Regions from separate parts of the Kocuria sp. APC 4018 genome, predicted to be linked through region 2. Evidence: riboswitches for the same ligand, from Rfam matches in the RefSeq annotation. Region 2 holds a riboswitch; each other region holds the start of a gene.

Region 1 (11,183 bases), on a different contig from region 2:
CTGGGACAGGTAGGCGGCAGCACGACGCAGGACCTCGTTCTCCTGCTCCAGCAACCGGTTCCGGCGGCGGAGCTCGCGCAGTTCCGTCGAGTCCTCACGGGTCTTCCCGGGGCGATTGCCGTCGTCGATGTCTGCTTGGCGGATCCATTTGTGCAGCGTCATCTCGTGGACGCCGAAGTCCTTCGCGATCTGCGCGATGGTGACGCCGTCCTCACGGGACCGGGCCACTCGCACGACGTCTTCACGGAACTCCTGGGGGTAGGCAGCGGGCATGATGCACGTCCTTCCAGGCCGCCCAACGGGCAAGCCAGATCAGATGTCACCTATCGGTGCGGCAGTCCCTTGCTGATGAGAACGTCGCCGAGTTGTCGATGTTGTGCGGCTATGACGATGACCTGACGAAACAGGCCACGGCGACGTCGAATCGGATCCGGGGCCTGCTGACTCAGATCCACCCCGGACTGGAGACCGTCATCGGTCCGCACCTGGACCATCCGGCGATGCTGGCTCTATTGGCGAAGTACCCGACGCCCAAAGTCTTGCGTCGTGCCGGGAAGCACCGAGTCGAGACGCTGCTGCGCAAGCAGGCACCGCGGGCGTGGAAGCGGTGGGCGACCGCGATCTTCACCGCACTCGACGGGCAGACGGTGGTGGTATCAGGTACCGACGCCGCCGGCCTCGTCCTGCCCCAGCTGGCCGCGTCGTTGGCGCAGACACGATCGTCGCGGGATGAGGTACTGGTGCGCATCGAGGAATTGGTCGAGGCGCATCCGCTTTTCGAACTCCTGACGTCGATGCCGGCAGTCGGCGTCAGGACTGCTGCGAGGATCCTGACTGAGATCGTGGGTAAGGACTTCGAATCAGCCGGACACCTCGCATCGTATGCCGGACTGGCACCGGTGACATGGCGATCGGGAACCTCGATCCGAGCAGATCACTCGTCCCGGCGGGGGAACAAGATCCTCAAACGAGCGTTGTTCCTATCCGCGTTCGCGGCGTTGAAAGACCCGCTGTCGAGGGCGTATTACGACAAGAAACGGGCCGAACATAAGAAGCACAACCAAGCCCTGATCGCGTTAGCGCGCAGGCGCTGCAACGTGCTGTATGCGATGCTGCGCGACGGCTCCTACTTCCATACACCCGAGGTGGCGACCGCCGCCTGAACCGAACCGTAGCGGAGTACCAGATCAGTCCGGGAGCTGGTTCCCAGACCGATCATCCCTGCCTTTCGACTCCTACCGAATATTCTTGAAGAATCTGGCGGCTCCCCTTGACTTAAAACATAGGGGCACCCCCCCCCAGACCAGCACGGGGATGAATGCGGCCCGAACTATGTCGATCGTGAGGTTGGCCTGGACGACGTCGCGGACGATGGCGCGGTCGCGTCATTAGTGTCGTCAAGGAGAGTGGTCCTGGTAGCGAAGGTGTGGTTCATCACGGGGGCGTCCAGAGATCTCGGCAGGATCTGGGCAGAAACTGCCCTGGAGCGAGGAGACAGCGTCGCGGTGACGGCGCGGGGAGTGGAGCCCCTGGCGGAGCTCGCCGATCGGTTCGGGGAGCGTGTGTTCGTGCGTGCTCTGGACGTGAGGGGCCGGAAGGACGTGTTTGCCGCCGTCGCAGAGGTGCGCGAGCGCTTCGGCCGGATTGACATTGCAGTCGGCACGCGGGCTACAGCTACACCGGAGCGATCGAAGAGCTCGACTTCGACGAGGCCAAGGCGAACTTCGACACCAACGTCTTCGGCGCGCCCTGGTTCATGCAGGCAGCGGTGCCGGTCCTGCGGGAGCAGGGCGACGGACACATCACTGGGATAGGTGCGCAGGCGATCCCAACACCAGCCCCCGGCAGCGGCCTATCCGCGCCGGGTGTATCTGTGACGGCGTTCTGGTAGACTCGGGTCGTACCGAGGGGTGTTCCGTCAAGGGGCTGAGATACCACTGGACGTTGTCAGCGTGGTGACCCTAGAACCTGATCCGGATCATGCTGGCGAAGGGACTGGTCTAGCAGGGCTTCTTTCCCTCGCTGGCCTCCACAATGGGAGGTCACAGTGTCTAATGCTGTCGTTCCTGACACTTCCTCATTTCACGCGTACCCAAGGGCTGCGGTCATTTCTGTCCTCATCAAAGACGACCATGTTCTTTTAGTGCGACGTGCGAACCCTCCCGATGCAGGATTCTGGGGTTTCCCGGGTGGGAAGATAGAATTCGAAGAAACAATCACCCGAGCCGCCGAACGCGAACTCCGTGAAGAAACCAGCATCATCGGTAAGGCCACCGGTGTCTTGACCTCCGTTGACGCGTTCAGCCAAGACGAAAACGGACCGTTGGACAGTCATTTCGTGCTCGTCGCCGTGCTCTGCCGGTGGCACTCGGGGCAACCCCACGCTGGCGACGATGCCCTCGAAGCGCGCTGGTTCGCCCTCGACGAAGTCGATGAAGCCCGGGTGACCCTGAGCAAGGATGTCGCGGAGGTCGCTCGGTACGCCGCCGCACAGCAGCAGAAGGAAGGGTGTTCATGACGATCTCCAACGTCCTATCCATCGCAGGAACCGACCCCACCGGTGGGGCAGGCATCCACGCCGATCTCAAAGCCTTCTCAGCGATTGGCACCTACGGCATGGCCGTGATCACCGCGGTCGTGGCGCAGAACACGCGCGGTGTGCGCTCGTTCATGCCCCTTGATCCGTCGTTCGTCGGTGAGCAGATCGATGCGGTGTTCGACGATGTGCGTGTCGACGCGGTGAAGATCGGTATGGTCGCCAACGCCGCCATCACCGAAGTCATCGCCGATCGCCTGCACCACCACGAAGCCGAGACCGTGGTCCTGGATCCGGTGATGGTCGCCAAGAGCGGCGACAGGCTGCTGGACGACGATGCGGCGGCGGCCATCCGGGACACCCTCGTGCCGCTGGCCACGGTCATCACCCCGAATCTTCCCGAAGCCGCTGTGCTCCTCGATACCGAGGATGCCACCAATCTGCGGCAGATGGAGGACCAAGCCACCCAGTTGCGTGGACTGGGCTGTCAGTGGACGCTGCTCAAAGGCGGGCACCTCACGAACGAGACGGTCAGTGTCGACTACCTCGCCGGCCCCGACGGGGTCTCCACCTACTCGTCTCCCCGGGTCGAGACCCTCAACGACCACGGCACCGGTTGCACCTTGTCCTCGGCAATCACTGCGCTGCTGCCCGGCCACTCGGTGCCCGAAAGTGTGGACCAGGCGAAAACCTACCTGCAAGGCGCTCTGGTTGCCAGCGGTCGCCTCGACGTCGGCCAGGGGCATGGTCCTTTGCACCATTTCCACCAGTTCTGGCCGCGCGGGTAGGGATGTAGAACAGCCCCGCCTCGTTCCTCGCGTTCGGGGCCAACCACTTCGACTCATGAAAGGAGCCGTGACTATGACGCGAAAGATGTTTCTCGCAGGCCCGTTCAAAGCTCTCGTCGATGCCGACACCCATGTGATGGGCGATGCCGAGATCGACAAGTACACCTCGATCATCGACTTCTTCGAAGCCCAGGGGTGGGATGTGCACTGCGCCCACCGCAGAGAGGGCTGGGGTCGTGAGTTCATGGAACCCAGCGAGTGCACAAGCATCGACTACAGGGAGATCGCCGCCTGTGATGTCTTCGTCGCGTTCCCGGGTGCACCCGCGTCCCCGGGCACGCATATCGAGATCGGGTGGGCCTCAGCCTGGAAGAAGCCCATGGTCTTGCTCCTCGAAGAGGGAGCTGAGTACGCGTTCCTCGTCCGGGGCCTCCCAGCGGTCGCCTACGTTGAGATGATGACTATCGATCCCGAGCAGCCCACCGCGCCACGCATCCTCGCTACGATCGAGCGCGTGCAGGCAGGAGTCGTCAGTGAAGCCTGAGTATCCCGACCTCCACACGCTCTACCTGGATTCACTGCGACAGGTCTACACCGGGTTCGAATACCAGAACAGTCCCCGTGGGCAGGACGAACGCGAAATCATCGGCTTCACCGCGCGCCTGACCAACCCCGCCCGGCGATATTGCTTGGCGCGGTCGCGTCGGCAGAACATCATCTTCAACTACGCCGAAGCACTGTGGTATCTCTCGGGGAAGAACGACCTCGACTTCATCCGCACCTACGCGCCCTCGATGAGCCGGTACAGTCCCGACGGTCTCAGCCTGCCGGGCACGGGGTATGGTCCCAAACTGCTCAGAGACGTCGGCGGCGAGACCGCGATCGAACGAATCGTCAACATCCTCAACGACGATGACCCTGCGAGCAAACGTGCCGTCCTGCAGATCTTTGACGACTCCGAAGACATCTACCGCCGCAACATCGACGTCTCCTGCACGCTAGCTCTCCAGCTATTGCGCCGTGACGACCGTTTGCACATGGTCGCGTTCATGCGCGCCAATGACGCTTACATGGGACTGCTCAACGACACGTTCTCCTTCACGTTCGTCCAAGAATTCCTCGCCTCGATGCTGGGACTGGCTCCGGGCGTGTACATCCACAATGTCGGCTCGATCCACATCTACGAAAAAGACCTCACCAAGGTGGGCAGCCTCCTCGACGGCGATGAGCAGACGATCGTGGAGGAAGCCACCCTACTTCCACGGCTACCCTCGGGAGCGAGCCTGGACCAGGTGCACCAGGTATTGGACTTGGAGCAGTCGATCCGTGCAGACAGGCTCCCAGGCCGCGCACTGGCGGCGTCTGACCTTCCAGAAGCGTGGGTCGACATTGTCCGCCTGTTCTGGATCCACCGGCAGATCCAATGTCAGCGACCAGTCGACCCATCGATGATCGGCGACCTCCACCCCCTCCACCGGGAGCTGGTCGTGAATCGATGGCCCAGCATCGAAAACGCGAGCGTGAGGGCGGTGCAGCAGTGACGACATCATGGACGACTCCGGCAGTATCAGCAGGGTTCGATGCCTACGACGACTATGTCGAAACCCGACTCGCCTACACCCCGCTCGTGAACGACCTCCAGACCGCTTGCGGCCGAGAGGCGGTCGTGCTCGATTACGGGTGCGGCAGCGGAAAAGTCTCACGACGCCTCCTCGACGCCGGAGCCACAGCGCAGGTCATCGGTGTCGACATCAGCACCGACATGGTCGCGCTCGCCCGGTCGCAGACCCCGCAACCGACGGCACGATTCCACACCATCGACAGCGGCCACGTACCCTACCCTGACGCCACATTCGATGCGATCGTGTGCTGCTTCGTGTTCATCAACGTGCCCACACGCGAGGAACTGAGAGCTATCGCCCGCGAACTCGCCCGAGTGCTCACGCCGACCGGCACACTCTTCATCGTCGACAGCAACCCGGCGGCCACAGGAATACCGTTCCCGACCTTCCGCAGTGGCGAGCCCGGCAGACGCTACCGCGACGGAGACGAACGCAGGGTCAGCTTGCAGATCCCCGGCACCGGGGTCCTCGAGCTTGTCGACCGGCACTGGTTCATCAGCACCTACGAGGCGGTGCTGAACGAGGCCGGTTTCACAGTGGACCAGGTCACCGACCGCGGAGCACAATCGGTGGAGGACGTCGGCATGCAGTCGCCCATCGACCATCCGCCGTTCATGCAGATCACAGCCCACCTCGCAGAGGTCTCCGAGCCCACGACCGGGGCTGGGTAGATGGCACGCGATCGTTCCTATCCGAAACCGGCGACACTGGCGGCAGTGGTCCGGGAAGGGCGAGTACTTCTCATCCGTCGGGCCAAGATGCCCGATGCTGGGCGCTGGGCATTCCCCGGGGGGAAGATCGAACCCGGCGAGACCGTGACCGTCGCGACCGTGCGCGAACTCGCCGAGGAAACAGGAGTGCACGCCACACCCGGGGATGTCTTCGATGCCGTCGACGTCATCGATGCCGACCACGATCTGCATTATGTTCTGATCGCGGTGCTCTGCCGATGGGAACGGGGGGAACCGGTCTCGGGCGATGATGCGCTCGAGGCGGCGTGGTTCACTCTCGATGAAATGGATGCGATACCGGTGGCGCAAACATTCGACGTCCGCGCTATCGCCGAAACCGCACTCGAGCTGGAACGCGAGCAACAAGAGCGTCCAAAGTAAGGGCGGATTCAAGCGGTCAGCGCAACATCTCCTGTGAGATGGGACAGTCACTGACCACAGGAGGATCCGGATGCAGGGCAAGCACGGTCATCTCAGCCGGGAGCAGAAGCAGCTGGCGCTCAGGTTGCACGCGAGGGGCTGGCGGCTGGTCGATATCGCCAAGGAGATCGGCTGCAGCGCGCCGCTGGTCGGGGTCATGGCCCGGAGCGGCAGGCACCTCGATGCCAAACCGCTCGGCTGGAAACCACGCCAGGGCTGCCTGACGATCGATGAGCGCGAGCAGATGCTTCTGGGGATCAATCGTGGCGATACCTTCACCGCGATCGCCGGGCAGCTGGGGCGAACGGTGTCCACCATCAGCCGTGAGGTCAAGCGCGGCGGAGGCCGCTGCGAATACTCGGCTTGGCGCGCACATGAACGTGCCCGCCAGCAGACTCGTCGGCCGAAGCCGTTCAAGCTCAGGCCCGGCCGACTGCTCGAGGAGGTCGCCAGTCGGCTGGAGCAGTTGTGGTCGCCCGACGAGATCGCGGTGCGCCTACGGTTGGATCATGCCGATGATCCGCAGATGCGTGTGAGCCACGAGACGATCTACCAGTCGCTGTTCGTGCAGGGCAGAGGCGAGTTGCGCCGTGAACTGGCCCGGTGCCTGCGGTCCGGAAGGACGGCTCGCAAGCCTCGCGGGGCCATCGAGGGTCGTGGCCGCATCCCCGGCATGGTGATGCTCAGCCAGCGCCCTGCCGAAGCCGACGACCGTGCAGTGCCCGGGCATTGGGAGGGTGACCTCATCCTTGGTCAGGGCAGCCGCAGCGCTGTCGGGACGCTCGTCGAGCGCTCGACACGGATGACATTGCTGCTGCACCTGCCCGATGGCAAGAGCGCCGAGCAGGTCGAGGCAGCAATGCGCGAGGCGGTCAGCAAGCTGCCGTCCTCCTTGGCCCGAACGATCACCTGGGACCAGGGCGCGGAGATGGCCAAGCATGCTGCGTTCACTACCGCCACGGGCATTCCGATCTACTTCTGCGATCCTCACTCGCCCTGGCAGCGGGGGAGCAACGAGAACACCAACGGCCTGCTGCGCCAGTACCTGCCCAAAGGCACCGACCTGAGCGTCGTCAGCCGCAGGGAACTCGACATGATCCAGGACAGTCTCAACGGGCGCCCTCGGAAGACATTGGGCTATCTGACACCATCAGAGAAGCTCGCAGAGTTCCTTGCGCTCACCGCTTGAATCCGCCGATCTCATTGGCGCGGCGGGCTTCGGCGAGTTCTCGACGCAGCCTGCGATTCTCTTCGCCCAGGCTCTCGTCAGTGGCGGGTGCCGGTGTCGCCTTGCTTGCTGTGATGGCTTGGTTGCACCAGGCGCGCAGGGTCTCGGGGCCGCAGCCCAGCGACTCGGCCACGACTCGGATGGAGGCCGCGCGTGGTCCGCCCTCGGTGGCTTGGCGGTCGAAGACCATCCGCACGGCGCGTTCGCGGAACTCGGGGGTGAACTTCTTGGGCATGATCCGATTCTCCTTCAGGAAGCTCGGAACCAAACCCAGGGCGCTTCACTCACGCACACCGGCTCTAGTCAACAACGTCATGCCCTCCTACACCTAGTAATTAGTTGAACTAGTGATTTCGAGGCTTGTTGCCTTGCAGTGGTTCAGTTTGTGGTGCTCAGATGAGGATGCTGTTGGTGATATTTGGAGCGTCAGTGCCGCTGCTGGGTGTAGCAGTTGCCGATGGCTCGGCTGTCGCCGACGGAGTTTCGCGTGCCGAGGTGGGTTCGGGCGTTGGGCTCGGTGCTGCGGTCGGTGTGTTGGTGTCGGTTTTCGGGGTGTCCATGTCTGTCCTTCCGTTGGGGTGTTCGGGTGCATATGACGGATGGGGTTACAGGAGTAGAGGACCGCGTTGTATGGTTTCCAGCTTGCCGTCGATCGTTACCCGACGCAGTGAATGTATTGTCAGGGATTGCGAGCAGGCGGTGTAGCTGATGGTGGCCTGGAAATAGGGCTGGCCTGTGGCGATCTTTACGGCGTTCGTTGCGGAGTATGTGAAGGCGCCAGAGTACCGCATGGTGTACGCGGTGAGGTTCGCGATCTGCGGCACTGCGGTGTCCACGACTGGGCGGGACCAGTTGCTGTTCGTGTTCATCTCTTGCCAGGCGATGGTTCCCAAAGCGGTCGGGAAGTACAGCGTGATGCTCGGTGACGTGATGGTCGTGGAGCTGGTGGCGCCTTCGACCCACAGCCCGCGGTCGGGGTAGCTCCCGCGGCCGTCGATCGTCAGCAGACTGCCAGGGGCGGTAGTGCTGCAGGACTTCCGTACCGTCACGACCCCCTGCAGACCTGGCCGGGGTGATGCAGCCACGGCAGGAGCAGGAGTCGTGAGGGCAATGACGGGCGCGGACCAGGCTGCCGCGGTCAGCGCAGTTCTGCGGGGCATCTGGGGGGCGGAGTGGGTCACGGAGGCTCCTCGAGCTGCGGGGCCGTGGCTCTGTCATCAGAGCCTCGGTAAGTACATGCTGAAGAATGCACCAACTGTCACGCCTGGCGCAACAAACGTGACAGGTCTCACAAGAGCACGGCCGTGGCGCGGGTAGGGGGGTGATCATCCGCGCGGGTTTAGGGCGCAATCTCTGGGTTGCGGGGCCGTCGTGTGGCCGGTGAATCGAGGAAGTGGAGGGTCGGCCGGTCAAGGGAGGCGCCGACCGACCCTGCCGGTGACATGGAAGAACATGTCACCGACTACTCTATGCGTATGCATGTGGTAGTGTTCCGCGGTGCCCAAGGCAGTCTTGGGGGACTCCAGATGGATCGATCTGGGGTAAGACCTTGGGCCGCAGGGGGTTCCTGGCTGAGGGGCCAGGAACCCCCTGATCTTATCCTGTGTGTTAGCTGTGTCTAGACATGGTGGGCAGGTGTCCCAAATGGGACACCTGCCCGAGGTGGTGCTGGTCAGAGGTGGGCTCCTTCCGGGCCGGTGGTCGTGTCGATGACTTCGGGGCTCTCGGGGTGGACGTGACGCTGGTCGTCGGGGAACGGCGTCGGCTCCGGTGTGGTGGTCTGGTCTGGCTGGGTCGCGGAGTCGTGGAAGTTCTGCCATGCCTCGGCTGCTCGACGGTCCTGGGGAGGGGTGTCGGGCAGGACGGTGTCGGGGTCGTCCCAGTCACAGGCCTGGCGGGCGATCAGGGCGGCGTCGATGCGCTGTGTCGGTTCGGTGGCCAGGGAGGAGCGCCAGGGCTCGTTGTGGGTCTGGGCTCGCAGGACGGTGAGGCGATCGGAGATCTTGTCCAGGACCTGACGCACGGTGTGTGTCTCGGCGTCGTTGTCGGAGGTGGGGACCGCCAGGCCGCCGTGGCGGGTGGAGCGGGGCTGGAGGTCTGCGGCCTTGACTGCGGCCAGGGCCTCGCGGGGTGTCTCCGGGGCTGGTTCTTCGGGGACGCGGTGGCCGCGGGCGATCTCGTTGATGATCGCGTGCCAGTGCTCGCTATTGGCCCAGGAGGTGACTGTCTCCGGGCCGTGGGAGCGTTCGACCCATTCCACGGCCTGACGGGTGGCGATCGCCTGTCCCGCGTACCGGAGCTCGTCGGTCAGACGGGGCAGATCGGCGTCCCAACCGTGGGCATGATCGCGGACTTCGTGGGCTGTCATGTCGGTGTCGGAGCGGTCCAGGACGCGCACGAGCTGATCACGGACGGTCTTGGGTGTGATCTCCCGGATCATCTTCCAGGGGTCCGGGGTGTCGGTCTGAGTGTCTTGACCGTCGCTGTCTGGGATGGGCAGGACCGCGGTGTTGGAGTAGCGGCCGCGGGTCATGCCGACGTAGAAGGTCTCTCGCGACGTCGTCGAGGGATCGACGGCGGTGATGGCTCGATCGACGGTCGCGCCTTGGGAGCGGTGAGCGGTGCAGGCGTAGCCGAGCTGCGTGGTGGCGAGGACCTCGGGCGACAGATGGACGGCGGCACCGTTGTCGCGGGCGGCTTCCAGCGCCCCGTCAGCATGGACGCGGGTCACAGTCAGCAGGTCGCCGTTCTTGATGAACTCTCCGTGGTCGTCGAGCACCGCACGCTCGTTGCGGCGGGTGAGGATGCGGTCACCGACTCCGGCGACGGTACCGGCTGACAGCTCGGCGGTATGGGTGCCGTCGACTTCGCCTTCGGAGCGCAGGAGCGCTTGGGCTTGTGCGTTGAGGCGGTCGACGGAGTCCTTGGTGGAGGCGATGAGCAGGGCCGAGCCCTGTGTGCGAGCTTCGGCCCACTGCTGGAAGGCCGTGGTCTCGACGTCGTCGGGGTCGGCGACTCCGGTGATGCGGTCGTGTTCGATCAGGGTGTCGATGGCGTGGTGCTGGCCTTCGCGCAGTGCAAGGGAGTTGGAGGCCTCCCAGTCGTTCTTGAAGCGCCACACGCTGCTGAGGGTGGCGGCGGTGACGTCGGGTCGGTCCTGGTGGCGTTCGATCCATCCGAGGGTTCCGCCGGCTTCGATTGCGCTGAGCTGTGCGGGGTCTCCGACGGCAACGATCTTCGCTCCGGCGTGCTGTGCCTGGTCGCGGAGCTGATCGAGGGCTTGGGTGCCGGCCATGGAGGCTTCGTCGACGATGACGAGCTGGTTCGGGCGCATGGTGTAGCGGTCTTGGGTGGTCTCCAGTTGGGTGATGGTGGCGTTGAGGCGGCGCATCGTTCTCTGCTGCGCGGCCGAGGGTGAGTCGTCCAGGTGGGCGAGAAGGAGGGTCATCTCGTCTCGGGCCTTGTCGAGCTGCTCTTGGCGATGTTGGGCGCCGGGGCCGGCGGATTCCCAGAGCCACTTCGTGACGTTGTCGGTGGGGATGTCGATCTCCTTGCTGAGCACGGAGGCGGCGACGGCTGAGGGGGCGAGCCCGACGATCGAGCCTGTGCCGTGCTGGTCTTCCCAGACTTGGCGCAGTGCGGACAGCGACGTGGTCTTGCCGGTGCCGGCTGGGCCGATGAGGGCGCTGACCGATTGAGGAGCTGTGGCGATGCTCAATGCGGCTCGGCGCTGATCATCTGCGAGGGAGTGCCCGTCGCCGACGGTGATGCTGTCCAGGACGGCCTCGGCCCGGGTGGTGTCGGAGATGACGGGGCCTTGGTTGTTGGTGGCGGCGTCGATGAGCCGGGCTTCGGCAT
Region 2 (8,135 bases):
GTCACGCGGAAGAGCGTGCGCGTGGGGGAGGCGCCCAGGCTCGCAGCAATCTGCTCGTAGCGGGTGCCCGTGGTGCGCAGCGCACCCTCCAGCGAGACCACCAGGAACGGCAGGGCCACGAACGTCTGCGCGAGCACCACGGCCGCGGTGGAGAACGCGATGTCCACCCCCAGCGCGCCCAGAGGACGCCCCAGGAAGCCCGTGCGCCCGAACGTGTAGAGCAGCGCAATGCCGCCCACCACCGGGGGCAGCACGAGCGGCAGCAGCACCAGCGATCGGAACACGGTGAGGCCCCGGGCCGTGGAGCGTGCCAGCACCAGGGCCAGCGGACAGCCCAGGACCACGCACAGCGCGGTGGAGGCCACCGCCGTGCGGAGGCTCAGCCACAGCGCGGCGAGCGAGGACTCACTCGTGAGCAGCTCCCCCAGGTGCGCCCAGTCAATGCGCAGCAGCATCCCCACCAGAGGCAGCAGGATGAGCAGCGCACCCACGCCCGCCGGGAGCAGAACCCACCGCGGGGTCGCGGAGAACCGGCGCGTCACGGGGCGCCGAAGCCCGCGTCCCGCAGCACTTTCTGCCCTTGCTCACCCGTGACGAGGTCCACGAACTGCGCGGCAAGCTCCGGCTGCTCGGAGTCCTTCAGGGCCACGATCGGGTAGTTGTTGATCGCCTCATCCGCCATGGGAATGTCGATGGTCGTGACCTTGTTCCCGGCGGCCTTGGCATCCGTGACGTACACGATGCCGGCGTCCGCCTGACCGCTGGTGACCTTGCCGAGCACGTCCGTCACGGCGTTCTCCTGGCTCACGGGCGCCAGCTCCACACCGTTGGCCTGCTCCACCTTCTGGGTGGCGGCACCGCACGGCACCTCGGGGGCGCACGTGACGAGCTTGACGTTCTTGCCCAGCACGTCCTGGATGCTCCTGATTCCCGCCGGGTTGTCCTTGGGCACCACGAGTGTCAGCACGTTGGTGGCGAAGATCTTCGGCTCCCCCTGGGCGAGGTCCGCGTCCGTCAGCTTGGTCATGTTCTTCTGGTCCGCGGAGGCGAACACGTCCGCGGGCGCGCCCTCCGTGAGCTGCTGCACGAGCCCCGAGGACCCGCCGTAGTTCACGTCCACGCTCACGCCGGGGTGGTCCTTCTCGAACTCCTCCGCCAGCTGGTCGAAGGACTGGGTCAGGGAGGCCGCCGCGGACACCCGCAGGGTCTTGTCCCCGCCCCCGGCCCCGGCCTCCGGGGACGACGCCGCTGCATTGCTTCCCCCGCTCTGCCCACCGCAGCCGGTGAGCACCAGGGTGCCCAGACCCGCAGCGGCCACGAGGGCGGTGAGGCGGCGTCTACCCGCGGTGCCCGGTATCTTCTGCTCTGCGCACGCCATCATTTGCGCCCCTCCGTCTCCACGATGACCGCCGTGGACTTCACCACGGCCGTGGCCACGGAACCGGGCGCGAGCCCGAGGTCCTCCACCGCCTCCGTGCTCATCAGCGACACGATTCGGTGCGGACCGCACTGCAGCTCCGCCTGGGACATCACGGGGTCGGACTTCACCGCGGCCACCAGGCCCACCAGCCTGTTGCGGGCAGAACTGCTCACGCGCGCGGGATCCTCGGGGCTCACCGCCGTGCGGCGAGCGAGCTCAGCGAGGTCCGCTCCGTCCACCACGAGGTGTCCCGTCCCGTCCTTGTGCCCGGGAAGGGCACCCTGGTCGATCCACCGCCGGACGGTGTCGTCGCTGACACCCATGAACGAGGCGGCCTGGGCCACGCGGAGAAAGGTCATGGGGCCATGATATCCGCAGGTGCGGGCCCCGGGGTCAGAAAGACCCGCAGATGCGGACCCAGATGGTGCCCCGCCGGTCGGCAGCCGGCCGATGGTGCTGCCTAGTGGAGAAAAAGCAGATCCGCGGCCGCATTTCTGCGTTTGCTCCGCTAATGCAGACCACCCCAGGCGCGCAGGTCACCCCAGGAGCATCCCCCCGGGGGAACGACGACGCCGCTCCCCACCTTCCGGGGAGCGGCGTCGTCTGCGCGTGCACTGTCAGCACATCATCTGCGCCACAGGACGGAGTCCGGGCTCACTCGTGGGAGAAGTTCGGCTTCCGCTTCTCCGTGAAGGCCGCCATGCCCTCCTTCTGGTCCGCGGTGGAGAACAACCCGTGGAACACGCGGCGCTCGTACTGCAGTCCTGCGGCCAGGGTGGTCTCGTACGCGGTGTTGACGGTCTCCACGGCGTGCTGGGCCACCGGCTTGGACATGGAACCGATCTTCGCGGCAACCTCCAGCGCGGTGTCCATGAGGGAGTCGGCGGGGACCACACGGGAGACGAGTCCGGAGCGCTCGGCCTCCTCGGCGTCCATCTGGCGGCCGGTGAGGATGAGGTCCATCGCCTTGGCCTTGCCCACTGCGCGGGTCAGCCGCTGGGTGCCGCCCATGCCCGGGATGACACCCAGGGTGATCTCCGGCTGCCCGAACTTGGCGGTGTCCGCGGCGATGATCATGTCGCACATCATGGCCGCCTCGCAGCCACCGCCCAGGGCGTAGCCCGCGACCGCCGCGATCTTCGGCGTGCGCAGCCGGGCGAAGGTGTCCCACGCGGAGAAGAAGTCCTCGCGGTACATGTCCGAACCGGTCTTGGAACCCATCTCCTTGATGTCGGCGCCCGCGGCGAACGCCTTCTCGGAGCCGGTCAGGACGATCGCACCGATCTCCGAATTGCGGTCCAGGTCGGTGGCGGCCGCCACGAGCTCGGTCATGGTCTGCACGTTCAGCGCATTCAGCGCCACGGGACGGTTCAGCGTGATCACGCCCACGCGTCCCTCGCGGCGGACCAGGATGGTGTCGTAGGTGTTCTCAGTCATGTGGCCAGCATCTCACGACGCCGCTGTTCCCCGCCTCACACGCACGGGTGACGGTCCACCACCGCATTCGGCCCGGAACGCTGACCCTCTGTTGACACGACAGATGCCGCACATGATGCGCCCCTGCCATCCTGGCCAGGTGCGGGGTGACGGTGAGGGACTCGCCGAGGCGACCCAGCGGCGTCGTGGGCCGGGGTCCGTCACACCCCTGAAACACGCGGTCGCTAGCATGGCGGCATGCGTGAATTGCAGGCACAGATCATCGCCGAGCTCGGGGTGGCCCCGCGGATCGACCCGGAGACGGAGGCGGCGCGGCGCGTCGACTTCCTGTGCGACTACCTCCGGGCGACGCACACCAGGGGCTTCGTGCTGGGCATCAGCGGCGGCGTGGACTCCACGCTCGCGGGACGGCTCGCCCAGCTGGCCGTGGAGAAGCTGCGCGAGGACGAGATCCCCGCGGAGTTCGTGGCCATGCGCCTGCCCTACCGCACCCAGCAGGACGAGGACGACGCGCAGGCCGCGCTCGCCTTCATCGAGCCGGACAGGGTGCTCACGTACGACGTCGCTCCGGCCGTCGACGGGTTCGAGGCCGCCTACGCCGCGGCCACCGGCGAGCAGCTCACCGACTTCACGCGCGGCAACACCAAGGCCCGCGTGCGCATGACCGCGCAGTACGCGGTGGGCGGGGACCACAACCTGCTGGTGATCGGAACGGACCACGCGGCGGAGTCCATCACCGGGTTCTTCACCAAGTTCGGGGACGGCGGCGCGGACCTCCTGCCGCTGGCCGGGCTGGACAAGCGGCAGAACCGGCAGCTGCTGGAGTACCTGGGGGCCTCGGAGCGGCTGGTCGGGAAGGTCCCCACCGCGGACCTGCTCAACGACAACCCCGGGCGCACGGACGAGGACGAGCTGGGCCTCACGTACGAGGACATCGACGACTACCTCGAGGGCAAGGATGTCCCCGTGGAGGTCGCGGAGAAGCTGGAGCAGATCTTCCTGCGCTCCCGCCACAAGCGCACCGTGCCGGTGACCCCGGCGGACGCGTGGTGGCGGGAGGGCTGAGCCCTCCTCAAGCGGAGAGGGATGCGCTGCGGTACCGGCGGTTGCGGACCGCCAGCAGCCCACCGGCCAGCACCGCCGCCAGCACCGAGGCGGTCAGCACGGCCACCTTGGCCTGGTCCCCTGCGGCCGCGGACGGGTCGAAGCTCAGCTCCGCGATCAGCAGGGACACCGTGAACCCGATCCCGGCCAGCAGCGCGATCCCCACCAGGTCGATCCACTTGTAGGACGGGTCCAGCTTCCGCCCGGTGAGCACGGTGGTGAGCCATGTGGCCGCAATGATGCCCAGCGGCTTGCCCAGGACGAGGCCCGCGATGATGCCGAGCGTGACGGGGGCGGCGAGCGCCGTCGTCAATCCGTCCCAGCCGCCCACCGCGACGCCCGCGGAGAAGAACGCGAAGACCGGCACCGCGAACCCGGCGGACAGGGGCCGCACGCGGTGCTCCAGGTGCTCGGCGAGCTCCACGGGCTCCCCGGAGGCCCTGGCCCCCATGACGGGAACGGCGAAGCCGAGCAGCACGCCGGCGACCGTGGCGTGGATCCCGGCCTCGTGGACCAGGGCCCACGTGATCACGGCCAGCGGCACCAGGATCACCCACGCGGCCCACGTGCGGTGGGCGAAGAAGCGGGGGAAGCGGTGCGCCAGCAGCCCGAACACGGCCAGCGGGACGAGCGCGAGGAGCAGCGGGAGCACGTGCACCTCGTCCGTGTAGAAGACCGCGATGATGGTGATGGCCAGCAGGTCGTCCACCACCGCGAGCGTGAGCAGGAAGAGGCGGAGCGCGCTGGGCAGGTGCGATCCCACGATCGCGAGCACCGCCACGGCGAACGCAATGTCGGTGGCGGTGGGGATCGCCCAGCCGCCCAGGGTCTCGGGGTTCGTCGCGTTCACCGCGGCGTAGATCAGCGCGGGGACGACGACGCCGCCCACGGCCGCCGCGATCGGCACCGCCGCCTTGCGGAGGTCCCGCAGATCACCCGAGACGAACTCGCGCTTGAGCTCGAGGCCCACGAGGAAGAAGAAGATGGCGAGCAGTCCGTCCGCGGCCCAGGTGCCGAGGCTGAGCTTCAGGTGCCACGGCTCGTAGCCGACCTCGAGGTCACGGAGGGCGAAGTAGCTCTCCACAAAGGGCGAGTTGGCCCAGACGAGGGCGATGACAGCGGCAACCACGAGGAGGATGCCAGCCACGGTCTCGCGGCGCAGGACGTCCTGGAGCCGGGAGAGGACGCCACCCGAGGGGTGGTCGGGCTCGCACGGCGGCTCAGGATGGTTGAAGAAACCGGGCTCCGAGACGAAGCCGGAGGACTCTTCCTGCGCCACGGGCTCCGGGGATCCGGGCTCACGGTGGGCAGGGGTGGACGTGTGGTGCAGGGGCATGGATCACTCCAGTGTCGACGGGCATCACGCTCATTACCGCCGACCAGACTTCCCGGCACACCAGCCAGTAAGGGTAGCAGGGCGCCTTTATGCGGCGCACCCGTGCTTTCCATCATGACCTTGGGTCCCAGCTGCAGAGGCGGGCGCACCCGACTGATACCCCTAGAACCTGCGCCGTTGTCCGGCACCCGATCAGAGGTCGCGAGGCGGAGCATCCGTCGAATCGCGGTTGCCTCTCTTCTTGTCCTCGGCGGACCCCAAGACGTCCTTTCGGGCGAAGAACCAGACCAGACCGCCCGCCAGGAAAATCCCCACAATGATGGCCACCCACATAGCTATATTCATGGCCTCAAGCTATCAACCAGATGATCGGGGACCACGCGTCACCCTTGTTCCAGACGGGGAGGGATCCGCCGGCGGTGCCGCGCGCCAGGAAATGACAAGCGGTCTTTCCTGAAAAGAGCCCTTCGCCAGAAGTCACGACGGCGAGTGGCGGCGCGACCGCACCTCAACGATGCGGGCCGTCATCAGGCTGATTCCCCACAGGAACAGGACCAGCAGCGGTACGAGAGTCATCATGGACGGCTCGTCCACGACCGTCACGCCGCCCACGTTCTCCCAGGTGCACGTGTGGCCCAGTGGCACCCAGCTCCACCCCGGCTCACCGTAGATCGAGCTTCCGTCGCCCAGTTCGCAGGACAGGGATCCGAAGTGCAGGAGTCGCTCGGCCACGAGCCCCGCGATCCAGACGAGCAACGCGGCAAACCACAGCACCCATCCAACGTCCCTTGCCCGTGAAGCGGCTGTTCGGTCTGACATTCACCCGTCTCCGTTCTGGTTGCCGTGCGCCGCGCCCAGCACCGGCCAATCGGTCCCACCACTTTCCTATCAGGGTTCCCTGCGACCCCATCCTTCTCGGTCAATCCGCTCACTTGATCCTCGCCAAACCTCCCTGACTACACTGACCACCAGTGACACGGGGTGCCGCCACCCTTCCCTCCCCGCCCACCGGGCGCACGGAGCGCGAGGACAAGGCGGCTGAGATGACACCCGTCGAACCTGTCCAGTTAGTACTGGCGAAGGGATGTCACGGTCGCACCGCGCAGGTGGCGCACCGCTTTCTTCGCCGTGAGCCACAGGAGTGAGCATGCGGATCGAGAACACCATCGTCCTGGTCACCGGCGGAGCCCGCGGGCTCGGGGAGCACCTCAGCCGGGCGTTCGCGCGGGAGGGCGCGCGCGTCCTCGTGAACTACCACTCCAGCGAGGAGCGGGCCCGTGCGCTGGTCAGCGAACTCGGGGAGGACAGGGCCCTCGCGGTCCAGGCGGACGTGACCGACGCGCAGCAGATGCGGGACATGGTCACCCAGGCCAGGGAGCACTTCGGCGCGCCGATCACGGTGGCCGTGAACAACGCCCTGGTGGACTTCAGCTTCAACGGGGACGCCCGCCCCACCCTGGAGCACCTGACCGCGGACAACCTCACGCAGCAGTTCCAGGGCGCCGTGGTGGGCGCTCTCAACGTGATGCAGGCGGTCACCCCAGGCATGGCGGAGGCCGGCGAGGGCCGCATCATCAACATCGGCACCAACCTCTTCCAGAACCCCGTGGTCCCCTACCACGACTACACCGCCGCGAAGGCCGCCCTGCTCTCCCTCACCCGCACCGCCGCCAAGGACCTGGGCCCGCAGGGCATCACCGTGAACATGATCTCGGGCGGCCTGCTGCGCACCACGGACGCGAGCGCCGCCACCCCGGACGAGGTCTTCGACTACATCGCCGCCGGCACTCCCCTGGGCCGCGTGACCACCCCCGAGGAGTTCGCGGACACCGCCCTGTTCATCGCCTCGGACTGGTCCCGCGGGGTCACCGGCCAGAACCTGGTGGTCGACGGCGGGCTGGTGATGGACTGACATGGCCCGCCGCCTCCACCTCAACGCGTTCCTCTACGGCGCCGGCCACCACCAGGCCGCGTGGCGCGCGCCCAACTCCTCGGTGCACCGCCTCACGAACATCAGCTACTACGAGGAGCTCGCGCAGACCGCCGAGCGCGGCCTGTTCGACGCCGTGTTCTTCGCGGACGGCCACAGCGTGGGCGACGTGTCCGGCGGACCCCACTGGTCCCTGGAACCGCTGACCGCCCTGTCCGCGATGGCGCGCGCCACCGAGCGCATCGGCCTGGTGTGCACAGTGTCCTCCACGTTCTTCACGCCGTTCCACGCGGCCCGGATGCTCGCGTCCCTGGACCACATCTCGGGCGGCCGGGCGGGCTGGAACGTGGTGACCTCCATGTGGGACGACGAGGCCCGCAACCACGGCTATCGGGCCATGCCACCCAAGGACGAGCGCTACGAGCGCGCCCGCGAGTTCGTGGAGGTGGCCCGCGCCCTGTGGGCCAGCTGGGACGAGGACGCCGTCACCGCGGACCCCGAGGGCCAGTGGGCGGACCCCTCCAAGCTGCACCGCCTGGACCACGAGGGCCGCCACTTCCTGGTGGACGGGCCCCTCACGGTCCCGCGCTCCCCGCAGGGCGAGCCGGTGCTGTTCCAGGCCGGTGCGTCCGGTCCCGGCAAGGCCCTGGCCGGGGACTTCGCGGAGGGGATCTACGCCGTGGCCTACGACCTCCCCGCCGCCCAGGAGTACTACTCCTCGGTCAAGGCGGAGGTGGCGCGGGCCGGGCGCGACCCGGAGGCCGTGGTCGTGATGCCCGGGCTGGTCACCTACGTGGGCCGCACCCACGAGGAGGCCCTCGCCAAGCAGGAGCGCGTGGACCGGCTGCTGCCCGTGGAGCAGTCCCTCGCGCAGCTCTCCACGTTCGTGGAGCAGGACTGCTCCGACT
Region 3 (11,183 bases), on a different contig from region 2:
CCTCTGGCCCGGGCGTGACGGCCCGGGCGGATCCGTGGGGGCGGAACGGGACGGGGCGGCGTCGGGTGCCCCGCAGGGACTCGTGTCCGCGACGGGGCCCGCGTCCGACGCAGACGCGTGGCCGGACGTGCTGCCGGGAGCGGTCCCGCTGCAGTAGAGACCGTACTTGTTGATGTACTGCACCACGCCGTCCGGCACGAGGTACCAGACCGGCTTGCCCGCGGCCACCCGGGCGCGGCAGTCCGTGGAGGAGATCGCCATGGCCGGGACGTTCAGCAGGGACACGCTCTCCGATCCCACGGGGGCGGAGAGCACGTGCCCGGGGCGGGTCACGCCCACGAACCGGGCCAGGCGCCACAGCTCCTCGGCGCCCTTCCACGTGAGGATCTCCGCCATGGCGTCCGCGCCCGTGATGAAGAACAGCTCGGCGTCCGGGCGCTGGGCGTGCAGGTCCCGCAGCGTGTCGATCGTGTACGTGGGCCCGTGACGGTCCACGTCCACCCGGGACACGGTGAAGCGCGGGTTCGACGCCGTGGCCACCACCGTCATGAGGTAGCGGTGCTCGGCGTCCGTGACGTCCTGCCCCGCCTTCTGCCACGGCTCACCCGTGGGCACGAAGACGACCTCGTCCAGGTCGAACACCGCCGCGACCTCCGACGCGGCCACGAGGTGCCCGTGGTGGATGGGGTCGAACGTGCCGCCCATGACCCCCAGCCGGGTCCTGCCCGGGATGCGCGGGGGAATGGTCAGGTCCGTCTCGGCCGTGACCACCGGGGCACTCGTGGGATTCACTCCAGGCGGTCCGGCGTCAGTGACGCGGTGCGGCGTGCACGCTGTCGAGCATGGCCTGCTCGTCCGCGGGCAGCTGCGAGGGATCGTGGTACTCCCCGACCACAGGGGCCTTGCCGCGGGAGGAGAAAGACATGGCGGCCAGCAGGCTCACGACGAAGAGCACGAACGCCACGATGCCGAACACCGGCGCCATGGAGAGCAGCTCCTCGTTCACGTGGTGGGCTCCCTCGGAGGCCACGAGGGTGGCGTTGGACAGCAGGTGCAGCGAGCTCATGCGTTTCCCTTCTCGGACCGGCGGCGCCGGTGGTGTGGTGCGGCGGACGTCTGTCGCGCCACGTCCGTTCCATGGTACGTCTCAGGGGCGCACGTGACCGTCACCCTGGACCACCCACTTGGTGGTGGTCAGCTCCTCCAGGCCCATGGGGCCGCGCGCGTGCATCTTCTGCGTGGAGATCCCGATCTCCGCACCGAGTCCCAGCTGGCCGCCGTCGGTGAACCGCGTGGACGCGTTGACCATGACCGCGGCGGAGTCCACCTCGGCGGTGAACCGCTCGGCGTTGGCGAGGTCGTTGGTGATGATCGCCTCGGTGTGGCCCGTCGAGTAGCGGCGGATGTGCTCGATCGCCGCGTCCAGCGAGTCCACCACCTTCACCGCCATGTCCATGTCCAGGTACTCGGTGGCCCAGTCCTCGTCCGTGGCCTTGAGGTGGTCCGAGCCCGGGGGCAGCAGCGCCGCGGCGCGGTCGTCCACGTGCAGGGTCACACCGGCCTTGTCGAGTGCGGCGAGGACCTCCTTGCCGGTCTCCTCCGCGTCCGCGTGCAGCAGGAGGGTCTCCGCGGAGTTGCACGTGGAGGTGCGGTGGGTCTTGGAGTTGACCACCAGCCGGGTGGCCATCTCCGCGGGCGCGGAGGCGTCCACGAGCACGTGCACGTTGCCCTCGCCGGTCTCGATCACGGGCACCGTGGCGTTCGTGACCACGGACTGGATCAGACCGCGCCCGCCGCGCGGGATGAGCACGTCCACCTTGCCGCGGGCACCCATCAGGGCGTTGGCGCCGTCCCGCCCGTAGTCGTCCACGGTCTGGACGCAGTCCACGGGCAGCTTGGCGTCCGCGAGGGCGTCCCGCAGGACACCCACGAGGGCCCGGTTGGAGTCGAACGCCGCGGAGCCGCCCCGCAGCAGCACGGCGTTGCCGGACTTCACGGCGATCCCGGCGATGTCCACGGTCACGTTGGGGCGAGCCTCGTAGATCACGCCCACCACGCCCATGGGCACGCGCACCTGGCGCATCCGCAGCCCGTTGGCCAGGGTCTGCCCGCGCACCACGGAGCCCACGGGGTCCGGCAGCGCGGCCAGCTCGCGCAGCGCGTCCGCGAGTCCCCTGATGCGGGCCTCGTCCAGCTTGAGGCGGTCCAGCAGCGCCGCAGAGGTGCCGGCCTCGCGGCCGCGCTCCAGGTCCCGCGCGTTGGCTTCGAGGATCACGTCGCGGCGCGACTCGATGCGGTCCGCCATGAGGTGCAGCGCCCGGTCCTTCCAGGCACGCGGTGCCCTGGCGAGGGTGCGCGCGGCCACGCGGGCGTCGTCGGCCATCAGGCCCACTCCGGTGACGGGATCGTCCCCGAACGTCTCCTGGGCGGTCAGTACGGACGTGTTCTCGGCCATGGTTCCTCCTGCGGGTGTGTGGCGGGCGGTGCGGTCGGTGTCGTACGGGTCCGGCGGCTGCGGTGTCCGGAAGCGGGCGGCGGGCCCGGGCAGGACAGTGCCCGGTACGACGCCGCCGCGGGGCTCCGGTGTCAGCCCGGGGTGCTCACGTGAGCTTGGTGCGGGCCGAGCGGGGGCGCAGGTTCACGAGGTTGTCCACGTGCACGAGCTCGCGCGCGTAGTCCTCCCCGAACTCCTCCCCCAGCTCGTAGGTGCGCTTGCCGAGCATCCCGGGAATCTCGTCCGAGCCGTAGTTCACGAGCCCGTGGCCCACCTCGGTGCCGGTCGAGTCCACCATGGACACGGGGTCTCCCGCGCTGAAGGTGCCCTCCACCGCGGTGACCCCCGCCGCGAGCAGGGAGCGCCGGCCTCGGATGGCCTCCACGGCGCCGTCGTCCAGGGTGAGGGTGCCCTTGATGTCCGCGAGGTGCGCGAGCCACAGCAGGCGCACGTTGCGCCGCCCGCCAGTGGTGGCGAACCACGTGCCCACGTCGTCCCCGGCCAGCGCGCTCTCGATGTTCGCCGCGGAGGTCACGAGCGCCGGGATGCCCGACGCCGCCGCGATGCGCGCGGCCTGCACCTTGGTCACCATCCCGCCGGAGCCCACTCCGGCGCGGCCCACGGTGCCGATCTCCACGCCCTCGAGGTCCGCGATGGGGTCCGTGACGGTGGGGATGCGCTCGCCGCCGTCCTTGGGCGGGCGGGTGTAGAGCGCGTCCACGTCCGAGAGCAGCAGTAGCGCGTCGGCCTTGATCAGGTGCGCCACGAGTGCCGCGATCCGGTCGTTGTCGCCGAACTTGATCTCGTGGGTGGCCACGGCGTCGTTCTCGTTGACGATCGGCAGGACCCCCAGGTCCAGCAGCCGCTCGATCTGGCGGTGCGCGTTCTTGTACTGCGAGTGGCGCATGAGGTCCTCGGCGGTCACGAGCACCTGCCCCACCGTGACGTCGTAGCGCGCGAAGTGCTCGGTGTAGCGGGAGATGAGCAGACCCTGACCCACCGACGCCGCGGCCTGCTTGGTCGCGAGGTCCTTGGGCCGCCTGGACAGCCCCAGGGGCTGGAGCCCGGCGGTGATCGCGCCCGAGGACACGAACACCACCTCCACGCCCTGGGCCTTGATGCGCCCGAGGGCGTCCACGATGGAGCGCAGCGCGTTCTCGTCGATCGAGTTCTCGATGGAGGTCAGGGACGAGGAGCCCACCTTCACGACCACGCGCCGCGCCTTGGGCAGCTCCTCGCGGCTCTCGATGGCCGAGCGCCGGTTCTTGCCGCGGCTCTCAGTGCTGAGCTGGATCGCGGACTTCGAGGCCTGCTGCTCCACGGCGGAGACGTCGATGGTCTCGGTGGGGGTCTTCTCGTGGTGGGTCACTTCTCGTTCGTCTCCTTCGTCTCGGACGTGCGGCGGCGATCTCGTGCGTCCACGGACTCGGTCCAGATCCCGGCGCGGCGCTCCTGCTCGAGCTCCGCGCGGGCCTCGGACTTCGCGTCCATGCGGTCGTAGAACTGTTCCCGCTTCTCGCGGCGGGTGGGTCGGGAGGTCTCCTCGAGGCGCAGGTCCGAACCGCGGGGTCCGCCCAGTAGCTCGGCGCCCCCCACCATGGTGGGCTCCCAGTCGAAGACCACGCCGTTCTCCTCGGGTCCGATCAGCACGGCGTTGCCCGGCTTGGCACCGATCCGGAACAGCTCGTCCTCGATGCCCAGCTTGGCGAAGCGGTCCGCGAGGTAGCCCACGGCCTCGTCGTTGTTGAAGTCCGTCTGCAGCACCCAGCGCTCGGGCTTCTCGCCCCGCACGTGGTACAGCGGCTCCTCGGCGCGGTCCTCGCGGGTGATCACGAACTCGTGGCGGTCCTTGCCACGACGACGCCGCGCGGGCTCGGGCTGCAGCACCGGCACGGTGCGGCGGCGCTCCTCGCGCTCTTCCTCCTGGGCCCGTGCCTCCGAGACCAGGCGAGCCATCGCGAAGCTCAGCTCCCGCAGCCCCTCGTGGGAGGCCGTGGAGATCTCGAACACCGGGTAGCCGCGCTCCTCGAGCTCGGTGCGCACGAAGTCCGCGAGCTCCCGGGCCTCGGGCACGTCCACCTTGTTGAGCACCACCAGGCGGGGCCGCTCCGTGAGAGGAATGGAGGACGGGTCGTCGTCCTCGATGTCCTGCGCGTAGTGGGCGAGCTCCGCCTCCAGCGCGTCGAGGTCGCTCATCGGGTCGCGGCCCGGTTCCAGGGTGGCGCAGTCGATCACGTGCACCAGGGCGGCGCAGCGCTCCACGTGGCGCAGGAACTCCAGGCCGAGTCCCTTGCCCTCGGACGCGCCCGGGATCAGACCGGGAACGTCCGCCACGGTGAAGCGCGTGTCGCCGGCCTGGACCACACCCAGGTTGGGGACCAGCGTGGTGAAGGGGTAGTCGGCGATCTTGGGCCGCGCGGCACTCATCGCGGCGATCAGGCTGGACTTGCCGGCGGAGGGGAAGCCCACGAGCGCGATGTCCGCAATGGACTTCAGCTCCAGCTCCACCTCCTGCTCCTCGCCCGGGGTGCCGAGCAGCGCGAAACCGGGAGCCTTGCGCTTGGGAGACGCGAGCGCCGCGTTGCCACGTCCGCCCATGCCGCCGGAGGCCAGCACGTACTCGCTGCCCTCCCCCAGCAGGTCCGCGAGCACGTTGCCCTCGCGGTCCTTGACCACGGTGCCGTCCGGCACGGAGAGCACGAGGTCCTGGCCCTTGAAGCCGTGGCGCATGTCCCCCTTGCCGGGCTCCCCGTTGGGCGCCTTCTGGTGCGGGGCGTGGTGGAAGCCCAGCAGGGTGGTGGACTGCCCGTCCACCCGCAGGATCACGGAGCCGCCGTCCCCGCCGTTGCCGCCGTCCGGGCCGCCGAGCGGCTTGAACTTCTCGCGCTTGACGGAGACGCAGCCGTGGCCGCCGTTGCCGCCCGTGGCGTGGACGATGACTCGATCAACAAAACTGGCCACGTGGCTCCTCGGATTCTGGGGTCCCCCGCGCGGGGCGGGGAGACGGGGCTGTCCTGAAAAGACTAGAGGGTGAGCGCGTGACGCGCCCACCCTCCAGTGGTCGCCGTCACGCTGCGGTGACGGCGGGTGGACCCTGGGGTCCGGAAGAACTGACTACTCGGCGGTCTGGATGTTGACCACGCGGCGGCCACGACGGGTGCCGAACTCGACGACACCGGCGGCCAGGGCGAACAGGGTGTCGTCCTTGCCGCGGCCCATGTTCAGGCCCGGGTGGAAGTGGGTTCCACGCTGGCGGACGATGATCTCGCCGGCGTTGACGGACTGGCCGCCGAAGCGCTTGACACCCAGGTACTGGGCGTTGGAGTCACGGCCGTTGCGAGTAGAGCTCGCACCCTTCTTGTGTGCCATGGTGTGTGCCTACCTTCGTTGGAAATGTATGGGGGACCGGGAAATCAGGCGTCGATGCCGGTGATCTTGACCGTGGTCAGCTCAGCACGGAAGCCCTGGCGCTTCTTGTAGCCGGTCTTGTTCTTGTACTTCATGATCGAGATCTTGGGACCGCGCAGGTTCTCGATGATCTCGGCCGTGACCTTGACGTCGGCCAGGGTCTTGGAGTCGGAGGTGACCTTGTCCCCATCGACCAGCAGCAGCGCAGGAAGCTCTACGGTGCTGCCTGCCTCGCCAGCGACGCGGTCAAGGGTCACGAGGTCTCCAACGGAAACCTTCTCCTGGCGGCCGCCTGCGCGGACAATCGCGTACACCACTTGGGAACTCACTTCTCTCGACATCTATGGACTGCGTGTAAAGGTCGGGTGGGCTCCTGCCGGACTGCGAATGTCGAGACATCACGCCGCGGTGGTCTGTGACCGACCCGCTCTCTGCGTGGCTGTCGCACCGAGAACAGGAAGTTCACCCGAGTGTGCCGTGTCCGGGCGCATGAAAACGACTATGCGCACACCGGTGTCCGGCACCGACAGTCCAGACTACCCGATCCCCGGAAGTCACGCCACTCGCGGGCTCTCCGCCGTGCGGGATCAGCCCTCCTGGCGTGCGGTGGCGGCCGAGGTCTGCGCGAAGAACTCGAGCTCCAGGTGGCACGCGCGCAGGAAGGCGCGGCGCATGGCCTCGCGCGTGGCAGTGTCCGCCTGCTCGGCGGCACGGTCCACGGCGGCACAGGCCACCTCCGTGGCGGCGTGGAACTGCGGGTCGTCGTAGGTCTCGAGCCAGTCCGCGAACGGGTGCCCCTGCAGCCCCGTGCGGCGCGCCCGCTCCGTGAGCTCCGCCCCCACGTGCGCGTAGAGCCAGTAGCACGGCAGGACCGCGGCGGCACCCACCGCGAACCCGTCCTGCCCCGTGCGGGCGAGCAGGAAGTCCGCGTACGCGCTCGTGGTCCCGGAGGGCTGTTGCGGGGCGCGCCCGTCCAGCCGCGCGCGGTGCAGTGCGGACTCCCCCGTGACCACGGCGGCCGACGCCGTGGCGAAGAACCCCCGGGTGCCCTCCTCGGGAGCCGCCGCCGCGAGCAGCGCGAGGGCCCGCGAGTAGGCGTCCAGGTACTGCATGTCCTGGTCCAGGTAGCGCTCGAACTCGTCCCGCTCCAGCGTGCCGTCCCCCAGCCCCACCACGAAGGGCAGGACCGCGATCTGCTCGCGGATCGGCGCGCTCGCCTCCCAGAGCTCGTCGGTGAAGCGTGTGCCGGGATCCTCGGTGCCCCCGCACGACGCCGCCGCGTCACCAGGCGCGGACACGTCCCCCGCCGCGGCCTGCGCTGTGTGTCCGGCCACCGCAGCACCGTGTGCCGGGGTGACAGCGGGAGCGGCGCCGTGCCCCGGGGAGGCTGCGGGAGCGGCGTCGTCGTCCTCCCCGCACGCCGCCGCCACGAAGGCGGGGTCCGTGACGAGGTCCTGGACGTGGTGGAAGTGGTGGACCGGGCCGTTGCCGTGGCCCACGTGCAGGAAGTCCGCCGCGCGCAGCGCACCGCGCAGCCAGCGGCGGGCGGTGTCGATCCCCTGTGCCCAGTCCCCCGTGCGCGCCACGACCGTGGCCACCGCAGACGACAGCGAGCACCCGGTCCCGTGTGTGTTGCGCGTGGCCACTCTCGTCCCCGAGTACTGGGCCACGGGCTCGGCCCGGCCCGGGACCACGAGGGCGTCCGGGGTGGACTCCCCGCTCAGGTGCCCGCCCTTGACCAGCACGCGCGTGCCGAAGGTCTCCGCCACGGCCCGGCCCTGCTCGAGCGCCTCGTCCCACGTGGTGACCACGGGCCGCTCCGCGAGCACGGCGAGCTCGGGCAGGTTGGGGGTGATCAGGTCCGCGTGGTGCAGGATGCCGCGCAGCGCGTCCTCGGCGTCGGATGCGAGCAGACGCCCCCCGGCGGTGGCCACCATGACGGGGTCGATCACGACCACGGGCGCACGGTGGGCCGCGAGCCACGCCCCCACCGTCTCGATGACGTCCACCGAGCCGAGCATCCCGACCTTCACGGCATCCAGCTCCACGTCCTGCGCGACGGCGTCCAGCTGCGCCTGCAGCACGGACACGGGTGGGGTGTGGACCGCCACCACGCCCTGCGTGTTCTGCGCGACCACCGCAGTGACCACGCTCAGCCCGAAGCCGCCCATGGCGGCGATGGACTTCAGGTCCGCGGCGTGCCCGGCACCACCCGTGGGGTCGGTGCCGGCGATCGAGAGGACGCGGGGGGCGGGGACAGAAGGCGTGGGGTTCACGACATTCCCTTCGCTAGTACGAGCTAGATCAGGTTCTACGGGTGTGTTCTCAGCCGCCGTACGGCACCCCGTGCACGTGGTCCCGATCATGCCACAGGAGCGCCCGGACGAGTCCGAGCGCTCCTGTGGTGGGTGGCCCCCGCGGTCCTCCCGGGAGGGCCGCGCGGGGCGTCAGTCCCCCTTGGGGGTCATCGTGATGTCCCGGGCGCTCACGCCCACACCCACGATGGTGGGCTGGCCGTCCGAGGAGGCCGAGCCCACGGGCGCGGCCGCGGCGGTGAACCGCGTGGCCGAGCGCTCGGCGGCGTGGTACTCACGGGTCTCCACGCTCCCGGCACCCGGTGCGGCCGTGGGAGCCACGGCGCGGCGGGAACCGCGGCGGCGCCTGGCAGGAGCGGTGTCCGTGGTGGACGCGGCGGGCTGTGCCGTCGTGGCGCGCCGGGACGGGTCCGGCTGTCCAGCCCCGCCCTCGGACGGCGACTGCTTCTGGGCGTCCCGCTCCGGCGCGGAGCCCTCGGGCTGCTCGGACCGGGTCTGCTCGGCGTCGGACGACGCGGCGCCGTTGCCGCGACCCCGGCCGCGCTGGCCCGCGGAGCGTCCCCCGCGGCCCTTCGAGCCCTCGCCGCCCCGCCGTCCGGAGCCGCGACCGGACCCGGTGCGGTCCTGCGACGCGTCCTCACCGGAGTCCTCGGCCGAGAAGGCTGCGGAGAGCGAGTCCAGGGTGAGCGCCTCCTGCTCCGCGCGCTCGTCCTTCTGCCCCTGCGGGAGCTCGATGACCTCACCGTGGATCGTCAGGCTGGACCCGGCGTCACCCGCGGCGTGCTCGCCGCGGGGCTCGGAGGCACCGTTCCCACCGTTCTCGGTGGCGGTGTCCTCGCCCTGGTTCCCACGACCGCGGCTGCGCTTGCCGCGACGCTTCTTCCGACGCCGCCCGCTCTCGGAGTCCGCCGCACCGTGCTCGGACGCCTGCTCCGGACCCCGGTTCCCGTGCTCCGTGTGCTGGGCGGTCGAGTCCTTGTGCTCGGCTCCGCCGCGGGAGCCGCCCTGCGCGTCATCGTCCTCATGGGAGGAGGCGGCCGCGATGTTCGCGAACGCCGTGCGGGCGGCCTCGTCCCGGGCCTGCTGCTGGTCGTCCGCGCCACCCCGGTTGTTCGACCGGGATTTGTCCTGCGGCTGGTTCTGCTTCTGCCGCGAGCGCTTGCGCTCGTTGCGGTTGCCGCCGCGGTGGTCCGGCGCGGTGGCCGTGGAGCGACCCTTGAGGGGGTGGTCGTGGACCACGACGCCGCGGCCCGCGCACTCCTCGCACGGCTCCGAGAAGACCTCGAGCAGGCCGGTGCCCATGCGCTTGCGCGTCATCTGCACGAGACCCAGGGAGGTCACCTCCGCCACCTGGTGCTTGGTGCGGTCACGGCCCAGGCACTCCACGAGCCGGCGCAGCACGAGGTCGCGGTTGGACTCCAGGACCATGTCGATGAAGTCCACCACGATGATCCCGCCGATGTCCCGCAGCCGCAGCTGGCGCACGATCTCCTCGGCGGCCTCGAGGTTGTTCTTGGTGACGGTCTCCTCGAGGTTGCCGCCGGAACCGGTGAACTTGCCGGTGTTGACGTCCACCACGGTCATGGCCTCGGTGCGGTCGATGACGAGCGAGCCGCCGGAGGGCAGGAACACCTTGCGCTCCAGGGCCTTCTGGATCTGCTCCTCCACGCGCATGTGCTCGAAGAGGTCCTCGTCCTCCGTCCAGCGCTGCAGCCGGTCCAGCAGGTCCGGGGCCACGTAGGTCACGTACGCCTCGATGTTGTCCCACGCCTGCTCGCCCTGGACCACCATGGCGGTGAAGTCCTCGTTGAACACGTCGCGGACCGTCTTGATGGTGAGGTCCGGCTCGGCGTAGAGCAGTTCCGGCGCCAGGGTCTTGGTGGAGCCCGCCTTCTCCTGGATCTGCTCCCACTGGGAACGCAGCCGGTTGATGTCGTTGGTCAGCTCGGTCTCGGACGCGCCCTCCGCAGCGGTGCGCACGATCACGCCCGCGCCCTCGGGCAGCCGGTCCTTGAGGATCTTCTTCAGCCGCTGGCGCTCCACGTCCGGGAGCTTGCGGGAGATCCCGGTCATGGACCCGCCGGGTACGTAGACGAGGTAGCGCCCCGGCAGGGACACCTGGCTGGTGAGCCGGGCTCCCTTGTGACCCACGGGGTCCTTGGTGACCTGCACGAGCACCGTGCTGCCGGGCTTCAGGGCGTTCTCGATCTTGCGGGGCTTGTTGCCGAGCTCCGCGGCGTCCCAGTCCACCTCGCCGGCGTAAAGCACGGCGTTGCGCCCGCGTCCGATGTCCACGAACGCGGCCTCCATGGACGGCAGGACGTTCTGCACCTTGCCCACGTACACGTTGCCGATCAGCGAGTCCTGCGTGGTGTGGGAGACGAAGTGCTCCGCGAGGATCCCGTCCTCGAGCACGCCGATCTGGATGCGGTCCTCCTTCTGGCGGACCAGCATCTTGCGCTCCACGGACTCGCGGCGGGCCAGGAACTCGGCCTCGGTGATCACGTGGCGGCGGCGGCCGAACTGGCGGGACTCGCGACGGCGCTGGCGCTTGGCCTCCAGGCGCGTGGAGCCCCGGACACCGACCACCTCGTCGCTGCCCGTGCCCTCGGACGCGCCGCGCGGGGCGCGCACCCGCGTCACGGAGCCGTCGGAGTCGTCCACGAGCTCCATGTCCTCGTCCCCGCGACGACGCCGCCGGCGCCGCCTGCTCGAGACGCTCCCGTTCTCGTCGTCCTCGTCCTCGTCGCGGTGCGCCGCACGCTCAGCGTCGCGCTCCTGGGCGGCCTCGCGCAGGCGGGCCTTCTGCGCCTCGGCCGCACGGCGGATCTCCTCCGGGTCCGGGGCGCGGAACAGCAGCGAGGCACCGGGGCCGAAGGCTCCGAAGTCGTCCTGCGTGGGGGGCTGGGTGCTCTCCTGCGCGGAGCCGTCGTCCTCGGACGCCGTGTTCTCGGCCGAGGCATCGG

Evidence for each region. Region 2 has a riboswitch for thiamine pyrophosphate ahead of QL985_RS11255 (3-oxoacyl-ACP reductase). Riboswitches for the same ligand answer to the same signal wherever they lie in the genome.
Region 1: it holds a riboswitch for thiamine pyrophosphate, as region 2 does, so the genes downstream of both, QL985_RS10690 (NUDIX hydrolase) here and QL985_RS11255 (3-oxoacyl-ACP reductase) in region 2, are expected to answer to the same signal.
Region 3: it holds a riboswitch for thiamine pyrophosphate, as region 2 does, so the genes downstream of both, QL985_RS05325 (bifunctional hydroxymethylpyrimidine kinase/phosphomethylpyrimidine kinase) here and QL985_RS11255 (3-oxoacyl-ACP reductase) in region 2, are expected to answer to the same signal.

The regions. Positions count from the first base shown of each region.
Region 1 is NZ_JASDCY010000070.1:1,872-13,054, reverse strand. Features, by position in the region: partial or broken gene QL985_RS10700 (IS3 family transposase) at 1-273, opposite strand, end outside; partial or broken gene QL985_RS10695 (IS110 family transposase) at 342-1,163, shown strand; gene QL985_RS12130 (SDR family NAD(P)-dependent oxidoreductase) at 1,392-1,814, shown strand; TPP riboswitch at 1,897-2,013, shown strand; gene QL985_RS10690 (NUDIX hydrolase) at 2,048-2,518, shown strand; gene thiD (bifunctional hydroxymethylpyrimidine kinase/phosphomethylpyrimidine kinase) at 2,515-3,324, shown strand; gene QL985_RS10680 (nucleoside 2-deoxyribosyltransferase) at 3,398-3,868, shown strand; gene QL985_RS10675 (thymidylate synthase) at 3,858-4,865, shown strand; gene QL985_RS10670 (class I SAM-dependent methyltransferase) at 4,820-5,617, shown strand; gene QL985_RS10665 (NUDIX hydrolase) at 5,618-6,058, shown strand; gene QL985_RS10660 (IS30 family transposase) at 6,129-7,286, shown strand; gene QL985_RS10655 (transposase) at 7,276-7,560, opposite strand; gene QL985_RS10650 (hypothetical protein) at 7,931-8,506, opposite strand; gene QL985_RS10645 (AAA family ATPase) at 8,998-11,183, opposite strand, start outside.
Region 2 is NZ_JASDCY010000080.1:536-8,670, reverse strand. Features, by position in the region: partial or broken gene QL985_RS11290 (ABC transporter permease) at 1-542, opposite strand, end outside; gene modA (molybdate ABC transporter substrate-binding protein) at 539-1,381, opposite strand; gene QL985_RS11280 (TOBE domain-containing protein) at 1,378-1,779, opposite strand; gene QL985_RS11275 (enoyl-CoA hydratase) at 2,075-2,857, opposite strand; gene nadE (ammonia-dependent NAD(+) synthetase) at 3,095-3,922, shown strand; gene nhaA (Na+/H+ antiporter NhaA) at 3,930-5,297, opposite strand; gene QL985_RS11260 (hypothetical protein) at 5,775-6,071, opposite strand; TPP riboswitch at 6,265-6,399, shown strand; gene QL985_RS11255 (3-oxoacyl-ACP reductase) at 6,445-7,209, shown strand; gene QL985_RS11250 (LLM class flavin-dependent oxidoreductase) at 7,211-8,135, shown strand, end outside.
Region 3 is NZ_JASDCY010000019.1:1-11,183, forward strand. Features, by position in the region: partial or broken gene nadD (nicotinate-nucleotide adenylyltransferase) at 1-732, opposite strand; gene QL985_RS05295 (hypothetical protein) at 809-1,066, opposite strand; gene QL985_RS05300 (glutamate-5-semialdehyde dehydrogenase) at 1,148-2,455, opposite strand; gene proB (glutamate 5-kinase) at 2,601-3,863, opposite strand; gene obgE (GTPase ObgE) at 3,860-5,455, opposite strand; gene rpmA (50S ribosomal protein L27) at 5,609-5,863, opposite strand; gene rplU (50S ribosomal protein L21) at 5,908-6,219, opposite strand; gene QL985_RS05325 (bifunctional hydroxymethylpyrimidine kinase/phosphomethylpyrimidine kinase) at 6,490-8,178, opposite strand; TPP riboswitch at 8,166-8,259, opposite strand; gene QL985_RS05330 (Rne/Rng family ribonuclease) at 8,350-11,183, opposite strand, start outside.